3 regions of the Carnobacterium sp. genome follow, and region 1 is predicted to be linked to each of the others. Evidence: riboswitches for the same ligand, from Rfam matches in the RefSeq annotation. Region 1 holds a riboswitch; each other region holds the start of a gene.

Region 1 (4,963 bases):
TGATATAAACAATTTTAGATAACAACGATGTTTGTCCGCCAAAAATTGTAGCAACGAGATCAAATTCAAATAGTCCAACCAAGAGCCAGTTTAAACCGCCAACAATTAGTAGTGCTAACGCAATACTATCCAATGCTTTCATCTAGATAACCTCCTTTATTTGATAGAATAACTATACTTTGTTTAAAATTGGTTGTCGATTAATGTGACTTGCAAAAGAAATTCTTGTTATTATTCTTTTTGATGAAAAAATGATAAAATTGATAAAATCACTAAAGTGTAATTTTTAAGCAAGCAATAAATTAAATAATTGGCTAGATAATGGATTAGTTCTCGAAAGGATGAAGATCATGCATAAAAATGGACTGATGATGCAGTATTTCGAATGGTATGTAGAAAATGATGGAAAGCATTGGAAACGGTTAAAAGAAGATGCAAAACATTTAAGTGAAATCGGGGTAACAAGTGTATGGATTCCACCCTGTTTTAAAGGTACTGGGGAAAAAGATAATGGATATGGCATTTATGACTTATACGATTTAGGAGAATTTGATCAAAAAGGAACTGTGCGTACTAAATATGGTACAAAAGAGGAACTAATAGCAGCAATTGAGGAGCTGCATAAATACGAGATCCAAGTTTATGCAGATGTTGTTTTAAATCATAAAGCAGGTGCAGATGGAGTTGAGCGATTTAAAGCGATTGAAGTGGATCCGGATGATCGCAATCAAACAATCAGTGAACCCTATGAAATTGAAGGATGGACAGAGTTTACTTTTCCAGGTAGAAAAGGAAAATACTCTGATTTCCAATGGCATTGGTACCATTTTTCAGGAACGGATTACAATCAAGAAAACGAGAAAAAAGCTATTTATCGCATTGAAGGACAAAATAAAGGCTGGGCAGATGATAAAACAGTAGATGATGAATATGGCAATTACGATTACCTAATGTACGCTGATATTGATTACAGTCATCCAGAAGTTATTGAAGAAACAAAAAAATGGGCTAACTGGTTTATTGAAGAAACGGGAGTAGATGGATTTAGGTTAGATGCAGTCAAACACATCAACGAAAATTTCATTTATGAATTACGTGAAAGTATTGAATCTAATTTTGGCAAACAATTCTTTATTGTTGGAGAATATTGGGATCAAAATTACTCTAGTTTAAATAATTACTTAGATAGTCAAGATTACAAGTTGGATTTATTTGATGTGGGTTTACATCATCAATTGGAACAAGCTTCAAAAATAGGTAATGAATTTGATTTGACACATTTACTTGACCAAACATTAATCAAAAACAATCCTACACAAGCTGTAACATTTGTAGACAATCATGATTCACAGCCAAGCCAATCTCTTGAATCATTTGTTGAACCTTGGTTTAAGCCTGCAGCTTATGGAGTTATCTTACTAAGACAAGAAGGCTATCCAGTGCTCTTTTACGGTGATTATTATGGTATTAAAGGGGATAACCCAATTGAACCTCAACGTGAAATAATCGATAAATTATTGTACCTTAAAAAGAATTATGCTTATGGAAATCAAACAGATTATTTTGATCACAGAAATTGTATTGGTTGGACTCGATCAGGAAATGAAGAGTATCCAAAGGGCTGTGCCGTAGTCATTTCAAATAGTGAAGAAGGATATAAAGATATGCTTGTAGGAAAAGAAAAAAAGGGATTTGTTTATGAAGATTATTTAGGCAATTGTGCGGAGACAGTAATTATTGATGAGGAAGGAAATGGTCATTTTCTTGTAGAAGCTGGATCCATATCTGTATGGGTTAATAAAGAAGAATAATTAAACTAAAAGAAAAAGATCAAGTTGTTGCTAACTAATGAATAGACTGAAAAAGTCTATTCATTAGTTAATTTTTTGTACTCTTAATGTCTATTTACTTAAGAGAATTGATTAAATAGTTTGTCTATAGTAAGCTTATAAGTAATTAAATGTTTTGCAGGGGGACACATGTGTGTTGAGAAGGTTAAAACCTGACCCTTTGAACCTGTTAGTTAACACTGACGTAGGGAGCACTATGTACATATGTATTAGATTATACGTACTGAGCTCTCCATTTTTATGGGGAGTTTTTCTTTTGTAAAACTTTTAATTGCGGGGGGACACACTTGTGTTGAGAAGGTTAAAACCTGACCCTTTGAACCTGTTAGTTAATACTGACGTAGGGAGCGATTAGTGTTTTTCTTATACACTTTTTTAGCCTCTACAACTGTTGTAGAGGCTTTTTTTTGCTTGCGTCCAAAATAAAGGAGGACTGAAAATTAGTTTTTTTTGATGAATAGTGAAAGAAATGGCAGACAAAAAAAGTAGAGGAAAGAGGAATGAAACATGTTAGTACAAATTAAAAAAAAAGCTCCTTTAGTGCATTGCATGACAAATTATGTGGTTGCTAATTTTACAGCGAATGGGTTGCTTGCAGTCGGTGCTTCACCTATTATGGCTGATGAAATGAACGAGGTCTCTGAAATAGTGTCGATTGCCCAAGCATTGCTTATTAATATTGGCACTGTGAATGATCGTACAGCAGAATCTATGATGTTAGCTGGGAAAAAAGCCAATGAATTATCCATTCCTATAGTGTTGGATCCTGTAGGCGTTGGTTCTACAAGTTATCGGAGACAATTGGTTCAACTATTTTTAAAAAATATTCAGTTTGATTTAATTCGATGCAATGTAGGAGAATTAGCAGCAATTGCAGGTGAGGTTTGGCAATCAAAAGGTGTAGATAGCGGCACAGGTGAAATAGATATTGCTCTAGTAGCAAAGCGAATGTCTTTGCAGTATAAGTGCTTTGTTATTGTAACAGGTGAATCAGATTTTATAACAGATGGGCATGAGGGAATTCATATTTCAGGAGGCAAGGAAATAGCGACACACATTACAGGTACTGGGTGTTTATTAAGTGCTATCTGTGCAGCGTCTCTTGCTATTGGAGATACAAATCAACTGCAAGATTTAGCAACAACGCTAAAAGACTACAAACAAGCTGCTGAGCATAGTACAAATGAGGTAGGAACGTTTGCTTTACAATTTATGAATGCCTTGCAAGAGTTAGCGGAGATGGAGAAATGATTGCATTAACAATTGCCGGATCAGATTCAGGTGGTGGTGCTGGAATTCAAGCAGATGTAAAAACATTTCAAGAACTTGGTGTATTTGGGACAACAGCTATTACAGCATTAACTGACCAAAATACACTAGGAGTCCACGGCATTTTTGAAGTATCACCAAGATTTGTACAACAACAAGTACAAACTGTGCTGGATGATTTTTCTATAAAAGCAATTAAAACCGGCATGTTATTCTCAACTGAAATTATTGAAGTTGTAGCTAAAATCATACAACAACAAAATATTCCGTTGATTGTTGATCCTGTGATGGTCGCAAAGGGCGGAGCAAATCTTTTACAGGATGCAGCAGTAACAACATTAATAGAAAAACTTTTTCCTTATACAACAATCTGCACACCAAATATTCCTGAGGCAGAACTGTTAACAGGTAGACGAATTAAAGAGGTTAAAGATATTGAAGAAGCTGCACAGCAAATCCTTCAAATGGGGGTTGAATGCGTGATTATAAAAGGAGGTCATTTAGATGGAGAACAGGCAACGGATAGAGTATACACTCGTCAGCATTCTTTTTCGATAAGCACCCCTCGTATACAAACAAAAGATACACATGGGACAGGTTGTACGTTTTCTGCAGCTCTTACAGCAAATATTGCAAAAGGACTATCGATAAAGGAATCTATAATTGAAGCAAAAAAATTCATCCATCTAGCTATTTCCACTCCTCTTCATATTGGAAATGGACATGGACCAACAAATCATTTTGCTTATAATGGTCAGCAAGGAATCTGTGAGGTAGTAGTAAGTGGATTGTAATATATTGAGCGTCTATTTTATAATGGGAACAAGGAACTGCACAAAAGACCCTTTGAAAACACTTGAAGAAGCATTAAAAGCAGGTATTACATGTTTCCAATTACGTGAAAAAGGTGAAGGGGCATTAACAGGTATCATCTATGAAGAGTTTGCTCGTGCTTGCCAAAAAATGTGTCAAGCATATCAAGTGCCTTTTATCGTCAACGATGATGTTGAACTAGCGCTTAAACTAGATGCTGATGGTATCCATATTGGACAAGAAGATTTAGCTCTTTCTAGATTTCGTAAACAAGCGAAAGGAAAAATAGTAGGCGTTTCTGTACACAATTCTAAAGAAATGGAACAAGCAATACTTAATGGAGCAGATTATGTGGGAATTGGTCCAATATACAAAACATGCTCTAAAAAAGACGCGAAGCCTCCTGCTGGATTGCATTTTTTAAGTGTTATGCGAAAACAGTTTAATAACTTTCCTATTGTTGGTATAGGAGGAATCACAGAAGAAAATGCTAGTGACGTTCTTTCTTCAGGAGCAGACGGGGTATCGGTTATTTCAGTTATCTGTCGCAGTAAAGATATTAGGCAAACGGTTAAAAACCTCCTTCTAACGAAAAGAATAAATTAATTGTTTTAAAGGATCCATATACCGTTTCTTTATTATTTGAATAGTCATAAATAAACAACACTCCCGCTAATGATTTGCTCATTAGCGGGAGTGTTGTTTTTATCTTAAGTTCGTTTTAGGTCTATAATTGTCCACGTCTTTCTTCAACAGATAAGTCAGGAGCATTAGATAAGTCTTCAACTACAGCTGTTGGTGGAACTTCCACAGCACCTGTAAAATCTGAATTATCAAGTGGTTCAGAGTGTAAATTTAAGTCTGTTTCAATATCTTCAATGGTAGCAGCTAATTCAGGATCAGTATAACTGATTTCCTCTTCAACTTCTTTGTAACTTTGTTTTACTTCATCAGCAAAACTATTTACTTGATCCATTGCTTGATCTTTTAAATCGTTTGCTTGCGTTTTAATATCTTGTCGTAATTCTTTT
Region 2 (4,963 bases), on a different contig from region 1:
CGATTAAACATTCGAACAAGAGTTGATTTTCCACTACCAGATAATCCCATAATAACGAAAATTTCACCTTCTTCAACAGTGAAACTAACATTATTAACTCCGACAGTAGCCCCCGTTTCTTTTAAAATTTCTTGCTTAGATTTTTGTTCTTTCAACATTTCTAAGGCTTGTGTTGTTTTTTTACCAAAAACTTTCGATACATTTTCAACAGTTATTTTTGACAAAATAACATCTCCTTTCCCTTTTTAGGTATGAATCTCAAACTAGTAAATCAAAATTGATATTAAGAGAGAATCCAAACATAAATTGACTAGCCAACCACTTTCTATAGTAGTTTTATCTAAAACCCCTTTTACGAAAAACAACGACAACTATTCATAAAAAAAATAGTTCTAAATGGAACACAATAATCAGTGTAACATGAATGAAAACAAATGAAAAACCAAAGCATTTTCAAAAATAAGCTTTAGTACCTTTGTTTTGCCTTCATAACGGACCTTAGAGCATGAATAAAAAAAATGAAAAAACTTTTTTTTAGGTCGATTATTGGTCCTTTTCTAGAAAATGATCGATAAAAAATAAAATTACATTGGACATATAACTTGTGATTTTTGAGTGGGGTTGATAAACTTATTTTAAGTAGTTTAATGGCCAAAAAGAGGTGAACGATGGATGTTAACGGAATTGCAAAAAAAGATAATAAATGAGACAGAAGAATATGTCTACCAACTTTTAAAAGATGATGCTAGTGGTCATGATTGGTGGCACATTCACCGTGTGCGAAATTTAACTAAAAGTATAGCGCAAAAGGAAAAAGGAAGTATTAATCTCTTTATTTGTGAAATGGCAGCTCTCTTACATGACGTAGCAGACGGCAAGTTAAATAAAACAGAAGCTGAAGGAGAGAAAAAGGTCAGAGTATGGCTTTCTAGATTTTCATTAAGCAAACAAGAAATCGAACAAATAATGGAAATTATTCTTCATATGTCTTATAAGGGCGGAACGAATAAAGTGGTATTATCTTCTATAGAGGGGAAAATTGTTCAAGATGCAGATCGTTTGGATGCATTAGGGGCAATTGGAATTGCACGCACTATGGCCTACTCGGGTTCAAAAAATCGGTTAATTCATGATCCAGAAAAAAAACCACGAGATCACATTACAATAGAAGAATATCGTTCGGGAGAAGATACAGCAATTATGCATTTTTATGAAAAATTATTAAAATTAAAAAACGAAATGAATACGAGTATTGGAAAGGAAATGGCTGAAAAAAGGCATTCTTATATGGAAGCTTATTTAGAAGAATTTTACGCTGAATGGGACGGGGAGAAATAAGCAGAGGCTTTTCATTTCAATCGGATTGAAATGAAAAGTATAGGAGGTTTGTTATGGGTGAGATGGAAGGTCTGATATTAAGAGAAGCAACGGTAGGCGATATCCCTATGATAGAAGATTATACAATAGAAGAAACTCCATATACAGTGAAACCTATGGACGGTATGACAGAAAGTTTACACGAAAGTGAAAAACATCCGATTTTAGTGTTAGACGGGGATAAAATGGTGAGCTTTTTTATCCTTCAAACTGGAGACGCTATTCTAAATTATGGTTCAAATCCTCATGCTATTTTATTAAAAGCTCATTCAGTTGATAAGCGGTATTTAAAACAAGGATATGGTAAAGCTTCAATGGAAAAACTGCCTAAATTTGTTAATGAACATTTCCCTTCAATTAATGAAATTATACTATTAATCAATCACGATAATATTAGTGGACAAATGATGTATATAAAATCTGGATTTAAAGATACTAAAAACAAAGTGAAAGAGTTGGATGGCTATAAATTTATATACTCAAAGGCACTAGTGTTGCATTAAAATAGATCAATCCAAATTTTCGTAAAAATAAAAAATCCTTTACTCCTTTACAATGGTTGGAAGATGATTTATCCATAAGACCACTGTAAAGGAATGGTCTTATGGATAAGAATAAAACAAAAAAATTCATTTTGTAAATGGATTGAACCGTTTCTTTTAACTATTTGCCTATGGACTTGCAAGAGCAAATTACTCAAGCGAATGCCTACACTAAAAAGTTTGATTTCCATTTGTTTTTCAAGCACCTGAAACAATAGACCATGGTCAAAAAGTTTTATAGTCAGGATGAGAATGGACTGAAAAACCAGCATTATGTGGCCTTGGTAACGCAGCTTCTAACTTACCTGTTTAAGCTACGCACTAAGTTTCCGATGTCTAGTTCAAAGGTAGTAATTCAAACTTATGTAAATGAATATAAATGATAATGTTCCTATTATTATAATTGAAATTTATTTAGAATAATGTTATGTTTATGGAGTAAGAAAAATTAAATGAACAACCATCACAAAGGGGTGCTGTAAAAAGCTGAGATTGAATCAATAGATTCTAACCCTTGGAACCTGTTCGTTAGTACGAGCGTAGGGATTGTGACGGGGACGAAATGTTATTTATAATGATAATTCGAGCTCCTCCTTTGATGTGTGGCACTGTTCAGCACAATAGGAGGAGTTTTTTTGAGAAATGATCGATTACGAGTTTGGATAGAAGGTACAATATTTGCGGCTTTAGCTATTGTATTGTCCCTGATTCCAACAAATATTGGAACAGGATTTACCATTTCTTTAGGTATGATACCGTTGACCTTGTTTGCATTTAGACGTGGTTTCGTGGCAGGAACTGCAGCAGGTTTTCTTTGGGGGATACTACATTTTTTAATAGGAAATGCTAGCATTTTGCATCCATTACAAGGGTTTATAGAGTATTTTGTTGCTTTTGCATTTGTTGGTTTTGCAGGTGTAGTTAGGAAACCTTTACAACTTGCTTTTAAAGAAAATAACCAATTCAAGCAGTATCAATTTATTCTAATTGGAACGATTATTGGAACGATTGCCCGTTTCTTTTGGCACTTTATTGCAGGTTATTATTTCTGGGGAAGCTATGCTCCAGAAGGTATGAATCCCATTTGGTACTCATTTATTGCGAATGGTGGAAGTGCCTTAGCAACGGGAATAGCTACTAGTGTAGTTTTATGCATCATGGCCAAAACGACGCCAACCTTGTTTTTACCAAAAAAATAAGATTGGATTTACTTAAATAAGTCTATAGATTGAGAGATTGGATAATTACTCCAGTCTCTTTTTTTCTTTGACAGTTATTTTTTTTATACAGCTAGTTTCTAGTAGCTAAAAGAAAACGGAAGTAGTAAGATTAGACAATAACAAGGTGGAGAGGAATAACTGAATGAACATTATACTATACATAATTTTAGGGCTCTACTTTCTAAATGTTTTACTTTCTATTATCACGGTATTTCGCGAAAAACGAGATATTGCAGCTACTTGGGCTTGGTTGCTTGTGCTCATTCTTTTACCAGGTATAGGTTTTATTTTTTATTTATTTATCGGGAAAAAATTGACCCGCGAAAAAATATTTGATATTAATTCGCAAGAAAATATAGGGATGCCAGAGCTTGTGCAAGCTCAGAAAGAAATGCTGGCTGATGATGAAGAATTATTATCTGAAAGACAAGCGTCTGAAAATGCCAAGGAAATGGCTAGTTTGTTTTTAGAAAGTGATGAATCCATTTTAACAAAAGGAAATAAGGTTGAATTATTTACCGATGGGGCAAAAAAATTTGATTCATTGATTGAAGATATTTCTAAAGCAGAACATCATATCCATATGATCTATTACATTATTCATAATGATAAAATTGGGAAACGCGTCCTTACAGCATTGGAAGAACGTGCAGCTGCAGGAGTAGAAGTTCTAGTCATCTATGATGCGTTAGGATCTAGATCATTAAGACCAAAATTTTTTAAGACCTTAAAAAAATTAGGTGGAAAAGCTGAACCTTTTTTCGGATCTAAGCTGCCAATTGTTAATTTACGATTCAACTACCGGAATCACCGGAAAATTGTAGTAATCGATGGTAAAATTGGGTACACCGGTGGTTTTAATGTAGGAGACGAGTATTTAGGCGAATATAAGAAATTTGGCTATTGGAGAGACACCCACTTGAAAATTCAAGGGAATGCAGTGTTAGCTTTACAAAGTCGTTTTTTGATGGACTGGAATGCAGCTGTTTCAAACCATAAATTAGAATATGAAGAAAATTATTTTCCTTTGATCGATAAAAAAGGACACACAAATATCCAAGTTGTATCTAGCGGTCCAGATTCAGATCTTGAACAAATAAAAAAAGGCTATATTAAGATGATCAGTATGGCTAAAGAGTCAGTTTTCATACAAACACCGTATTTTGTTCCAGATGATTCTGTGTTAGAATCTATCCAAATTGCCGTTATGTCAGGGATTGACGTAAAAATTATGATACCAAATAAACCAGATCATCCCTTTATTTATCGTGCAACAATGTATTATGCAGAGGCTATGGTGGATGCGGGAGCAGAAGTATACATTTACGATAATGGTTTCTTACATGCGAAAACAGTTGTTGTTGATGGAGATATTTGTTCAATTGGTACAGCCAACTTTGATATCCGAAGTTTTAAATTAAATTTTGAGGTAAATGTTTTTATCTACGATGATAAAATTGCAAAACAACAAGAACAATTTTTCTACGAAGATATGAAAAAAAGTTATTTGTTAACTAAAGAAATGTTAGACAATCAGTCTAAATGGTTAAAATTTAAACAAATTTTTTCACGGCTGTTTTCTCCAATTTTATAAGCAATGAATTAACAGGGTTGAAACAAGTAATTTTTGTTTCAGCCCTGTTAATTTATGAGAGCATTTTAATTAGAAAGCATCAAATTTGATAAGGTGTGGCTTCTTTGAGATAATAAATGAGAGTATGGTCAAAAAAACGAAACTATATAAGAGGTGAATGTAGTGATAGAATTTAAAAATGTTTCCAAAGTCTACAAAGGTGGGAAAAAAGCTGTTGACAATGTTAACCT
Region 3 (4,963 bases), on a different contig from region 1:
AACGTTGTTTACTCCTACAGTGGCCCCAGTTTCTTTAAAGATTTCTTGCTTAGATTTTTGTTGGTTTAACAACTCTAAGGCTTGTGTTGTTCTTTTACCAAAAACTTTTGTAACATTTTCAATAGTTATTTTTGACAAAAATAACATCCCCTTCCTTTTTTTATTTATGAATGTCAACTAGTGAATCAAAATGAATAAAGTACAATCTGATAAGGATAGAATCAAAACATAAATTGTTATAGAAACCATTCGTAAAATGGCTGATTTCTTTGAAAAATGTTTAAGAAAAATCGACATCTATTCATTAAAAAAAAACTTTTAAAATGAAGCACAATAATCAGTGTAACATGAATAAAAAAAAATGAAAAACAAAACCATTTTCAAAAATAAGCTTTAATACCGTTGTTTTACCTTGACGACAGACCTGAGAGGGGGAATAAAAAAAATAAAAAAAGTTTTTAAAAGCGTTTTCTTTTTAGGTTTCTTGTAAAAAAAGATAAAAAATAAGATATAAAAATTGACATATAACTTGTGGTTTTTTAGTGGGATTGATAGACTTATTTTGAAGTGCTGGAAGAGTACAAATGAGGTGGAAAAAATGTTAACAGATTTACAAAAAAAAATTATTGAACATACAGAAGACTATGTATATAAATTATTAAAAGATGATGCTAGCGGTCATGATTGGTGGCATATTCATCGAGTCAGAAATTTAGCAAAAAGTATTGCAAAACAAGAACGTAAAGAAATAAATTTCTTTATTTGCGAGATGGCGGCTCTTTTACATGATGTGGCTGATGAAAAAATGAATAAAACAGAAGCTGATGGGGAGAAGAAAGTTAGAAGTTGGCTTTCAACTCATCCTATAACTGAAGAAGAAACAGAACAAATAATGGATATCATTCTTCACATGTCATACAAAGGTGGGACAAATAAAACTAAATTGACTTCAATAGAAGGAAAAATTATTCAAGATGCAGATAGATTGGATGCAATAGGAGCAATTGGGATCGCTAGAACAATGGCCTATTCAGGTTCAAAAAATCGATTGATACATGATCCGGAAAAAAAACCACGTGAACATCTTACTATAGAAGATTATCGTTCTGGAGAAGATACAGCTATTATGCATTTTTATGAAAAATTGTTAAAACTAAGGGAAGAAATGAATACAACTCCTGGGAAAAAGTTAGCAGAACAAAGACATGCTTTTATGGAACACTATTTATCAGAATTTTATGCTGAATGGGATGGGGACAGGTAAGGTAGGCTTATAAAGAGGTTTAATACAATAAATCAGTGGAGGTTAGTGTATGAATAGGATGGAAAATATTATACTAAGAGAAGCAACAGTAGGCGATGTTTCTATGATAGAAGATTATATAATAGAAAAAAATCCTTACACAGTGATGCCTATGGTCGGTATGACTGAAAGTTTACATGAAAATGAAAAATACCCTATCTTGATCTTAGACCAAGATACGATGGTAGGTTTCTTTATCCTTCAAACAGGAAATTCGGTATTAAACTATGTCTCAAATCCCAATGCTATTCTTTTAAAAGCCCATTCGGTCGATAAACGGTATCAAAAGCAAGGATATGGAAAAGCTTCAATGGAAAAATTACCGGAGTATATAGAAGAGCGATTTTCTTCTATTAATGAGATTGTTTTGTTGATTGATTACGATAACATCAGTGGACAAATGATGTATTTAAAATCAGGATTCAAAGATACCAAAAAGAAAGTAAAGGAAGCAGATGGGTATAAGTTTGTTTACTCAAAAATACTTGAGGGCAGTCTAGTTTAATCTGCTTAATAGTTGAATCATCAAATCGTATATTGACAAAAAATCAGTATAATTGTACTATATTATATGGAAGTAAAATTGAATGAACAACCATCACAAAGGGGTGCTGTAAAAAGCTGAGATTGAATCAATAGATTCTAACCCTTGGAACCTGTTCGTTAGTACGAGCGTAGGGATTGTGACGGGGACGAAATAATAGTGTTAAAATGATTATTCGGACTCCTCCTTTGATGTGTGGCACTGTTCAACACATGAAGGAGGAGTTTTTTTTGAGTAGTATGAGGTTACGTGTTTGGATAGAAGGGACGATAGTTGCCGCTTTAGCAATTGTGTTATCTTTGATTCCAACCAATATTGGAACAGGATTTACAATTTCGTTAGGGATGATTCCGTTAACGTTGTTTGCATTTAGGTATGGTTTTATAGCAGCGTCTGCATCAGGATTTTTATGGGGAGTATTGCATTTCTTAGTTGGAAACGCTAGTATATTGCATCCATTACAAGGATTTATAGAATATTTTGTTGCTTTTGCTTTTGTTGGTTTTGCAGGTCTGGTAAGCAGACCTATCCAACGATCTTTTAAAGAAAATAAAAAACTAAAGCAATATCAATTAATTGTCTTTGGAACGATATTAGGAACAGCAGCTCGTTTCTTCTGGCACTTTATTGCAGGGTATTATTTTTGGGGAAGTTATGCTCCAGAAGGAATGAATCCTATTTGGTATTCATTTATTGCGAACGGTGGAAGTGCACTCGTTACTGGAATAGTAACAAGCGTTGTATTAATCATCATAGCTAAAACGACTCCAATGTTGTTTTTACCAAAAAGTAAACATTAACCATTTTTTTTAAGGATAAATAAGTGAGAGATTGTGGCAGCTGCCCAATCTCTTTTTTGGTAATGAATTCCTGCAGTTCGCTAGTTTGTAGTAGCTAAAAAATTAGGGAAGTAGTAAGATTGACTAATAATAAAGTTGGAGAGGAATACGTCGATGCAGATTATCACATACATACTTTTGGGTTTTTTCTTTTTAAATATCGTTTTTGCTGTCATTACGGTTTTTCGTGAGAAACGAGATATTGCTGCTACTTGGGCATGGTTGCTTGTATTGATTCTTTTACCAGGAATTGGATTCATTTTTTATTTGTTTATTGGGAAAAAATTGACCCGTGAAAAGATATTTGATATCAAGTCTCAAGAAAATATAGGAATGCCAGAGCTCGTACAAGCTCAAAAAGAAATGTTAGCAGAGGATGAAAATTTATTATCTGCTAAACAAGCTACTGAAAACGCAAAAGAAATGGCAAGTTTATTTTTAGAAAGTGACGAATCAATTTTAACTAAAGGAAATAAAATTGAATTGTTCACTGATGGAGCACAGAAATTTAATTCTTTAATAGAAGATATTTCTAAAGCGGAGCATCACATCCATATGATCTATTACATTATCCATAACGATAAAATAGGAAAACGTGTTCTTAAAGCCTTAGAAGAACGTGCAGCTGCTGGAGTTGATGTTCTAGTTATCTATGATGCTTTAGGTTCTCGATCGTTAAAGCCTAGTTTTTTTAAAAAATTAAAAAAACTAGGTGGCAAAGCTGAACCTTTCTTCGGTTCAAAATTTCCATTGATTAATTTACGTTTTAACTACCGTAATCACCGTAAAATTGTGATTATTGATGGGAAAATTGGGTATACTGGCGGTTTCAACGTTGGAGATGAGTATTTAGGCGAGTATAAGAAATTTGGCTATTGGAGAGATACCCATTTAAAAATTCAAGGAAATGCTGTCCTTGCATTACAAAGTCGATTTTTAATGGATTGGAATGCAGCAGTTCCTAAACATAAATTGGAATATGAAGAAAATTTCTTCCCTTTAATTGATAAAAAAGGGCATACGAACGTACAAGTCGTTTCGAGTGGCCCAGATTCAGATCTTGAGCAAATCAAAAAGGGTTATATTAAGATGATCAGTATGGCTAAAGAGTCTGTTTTTATTCAAACGCCTTATTTTGTTCCAGATGATTCAGTATTGGAATCTATTCAAATTGCTATAATGTCTGGGATTGATGTTAAAATCATGATACCGAATAAACCAGATCATCCATTTATTTATCGGGCTACCATGTATTATGCTGAAGCTATGGCAGCAGTTGGTGCAGAAGTATATATTTACGATAATGGATTTTTACATGCAAAAACAGTAGTTGTGGATGGAGATATCTGTTCGATTGGAACAGCTAATTTTGATATCCGTAGTTTTAAATTAAATTTTGAAGTAAATGTTTTTATCTATGATGCTAAGATTGCTCAGCAACAGCAAAATTTCTTTTATGAAGATATGAAGAAAAGCTATCTACTGACAAAAGAAATCATTGATAATAAATCTAAATGGATGAAATTTAAACAAACTTTTTCTAGATTATTTTCTCCAATTCTATAAACTCATAAGCTAGCTAAAGAAAGATTTTGGAATACTAATTCCAAAATCTTTTTTTATGAGAAAAAATTAATCAAAAATCGTCAAATTTGATTAGAGTTAGTATGTTTGAGATAATAGTTTTGCATATGGTCAAAAAATAGAAAGAATATATAAAGAGGTGAGTGTATTGATAGAATTTAAAGATGTTTCAAAAGTATATAAAGGTGGGAAAAAAGCAGTCGACGCTATTAACCTTACATTTAATGATGGAGAATTTATTGTGTTTATCGGTACAAGTGGAAGTGGGAAAACGACTTCTATGCGAATGATCAATCGTATGATTGAGCCGACATCAGGACAAATTTTAATTAATGGGGAAGATATTATGAAAAAAGACCCTGTTCAATTAAGACGTAAAATCGGTTATGTTATCCAACAAATTGGGTTAATGCCTCATATGACAATTTATGACAATATTGTCATGGTTCCTAAATTATTAAAGTGGTCTGAAGATAAACAACGAGAATCAGCTGAACGACTACTTGAAAAAGTAGATTTACCAAAAGACTTTTTGGAACGTTACCCAGCAGAACTTTCTGGTGGACAGCAACAAAGAATTGGTGTTATTCGTGCTTTGGCTGCGAACCAAGATGTTATATTAATGGATGAACCTTTTGGAGCACTAGATCCTATTACTAGAGATGCTTTACAAGAATTAGTGAAAGAATTACA

The links. Region 1 has a riboswitch for thiamine pyrophosphate ahead of thiM (hydroxyethylthiazole kinase). Riboswitches for the same ligand answer to the same signal wherever they lie in the genome.
Region 2: another riboswitch for thiamine pyrophosphate. It lies ahead of thiT (energy-coupled thiamine transporter ThiT); the one in region 1 lies ahead of thiM (hydroxyethylthiazole kinase).
Region 3: another riboswitch for thiamine pyrophosphate. It lies ahead of thiT (energy-coupled thiamine transporter ThiT); the one in region 1 lies ahead of thiM (hydroxyethylthiazole kinase).

What each region holds. Positions count from the first base shown of each region.
Region 1 covers NZ_JBEMBC010000016.1:8,170-13,132, forward strand. The annotation lists gene ABS911_RS04965 (DUF378 domain-containing protein) at 1-142, opposite strand, end outside; gene ABS911_RS04970 (alpha-amylase) at 351-1,811, shown strand; TPP riboswitch at 1,960-2,058, shown strand; TPP riboswitch at 2,116-2,214, shown strand; gene thiM (hydroxyethylthiazole kinase) at 2,358-3,101, shown strand; gene thiD (bifunctional hydroxymethylpyrimidine kinase/phosphomethylpyrimidine kinase) at 3,098-3,913, shown strand; gene thiE (thiamine phosphate synthase) at 3,918-4,538, shown strand; gene ABS911_RS04990 (YtxH domain-containing protein) at 4,660-4,963, opposite strand, start outside.
Region 2 covers NZ_JBEMBC010000029.1:5,646-10,608, reverse strand. The annotation lists gene ABS911_RS07530 (quaternary amine ABC transporter ATP-binding protein) at 1-224, opposite strand, end outside; gene ABS911_RS07525 (HD domain-containing protein) at 673-1,338, shown strand; gene ABS911_RS07520 (GNAT family N-acetyltransferase) at 1,392-1,880, shown strand; TPP riboswitch at 2,379-2,482, shown strand; gene thiT (energy-coupled thiamine transporter ThiT) at 2,555-3,118, shown strand; gene cls (cardiolipin synthase) at 3,282-4,733, shown strand; gene ABS911_RS07505 (betaine/proline/choline family ABC transporter ATP-binding protein) at 4,896-4,963, shown strand, end outside.
Region 3 covers NZ_JBEMBC010000081.1:2,792-7,754, forward strand. The annotation lists gene ABS911_RS12360 (quaternary amine ABC transporter ATP-binding protein) at 1-138, opposite strand, end outside; gene ABS911_RS12365 (HD domain-containing protein) at 599-1,264, shown strand; gene ABS911_RS12370 (GNAT family N-acetyltransferase) at 1,314-1,808, shown strand; TPP riboswitch at 1,898-2,001, shown strand; gene thiT (energy-coupled thiamine transporter ThiT) at 2,087-2,647, shown strand; gene cls (cardiolipin synthase) at 2,801-4,252, shown strand; gene ABS911_RS12385 (betaine/proline/choline family ABC transporter ATP-binding protein) at 4,410-4,963, shown strand, end outside.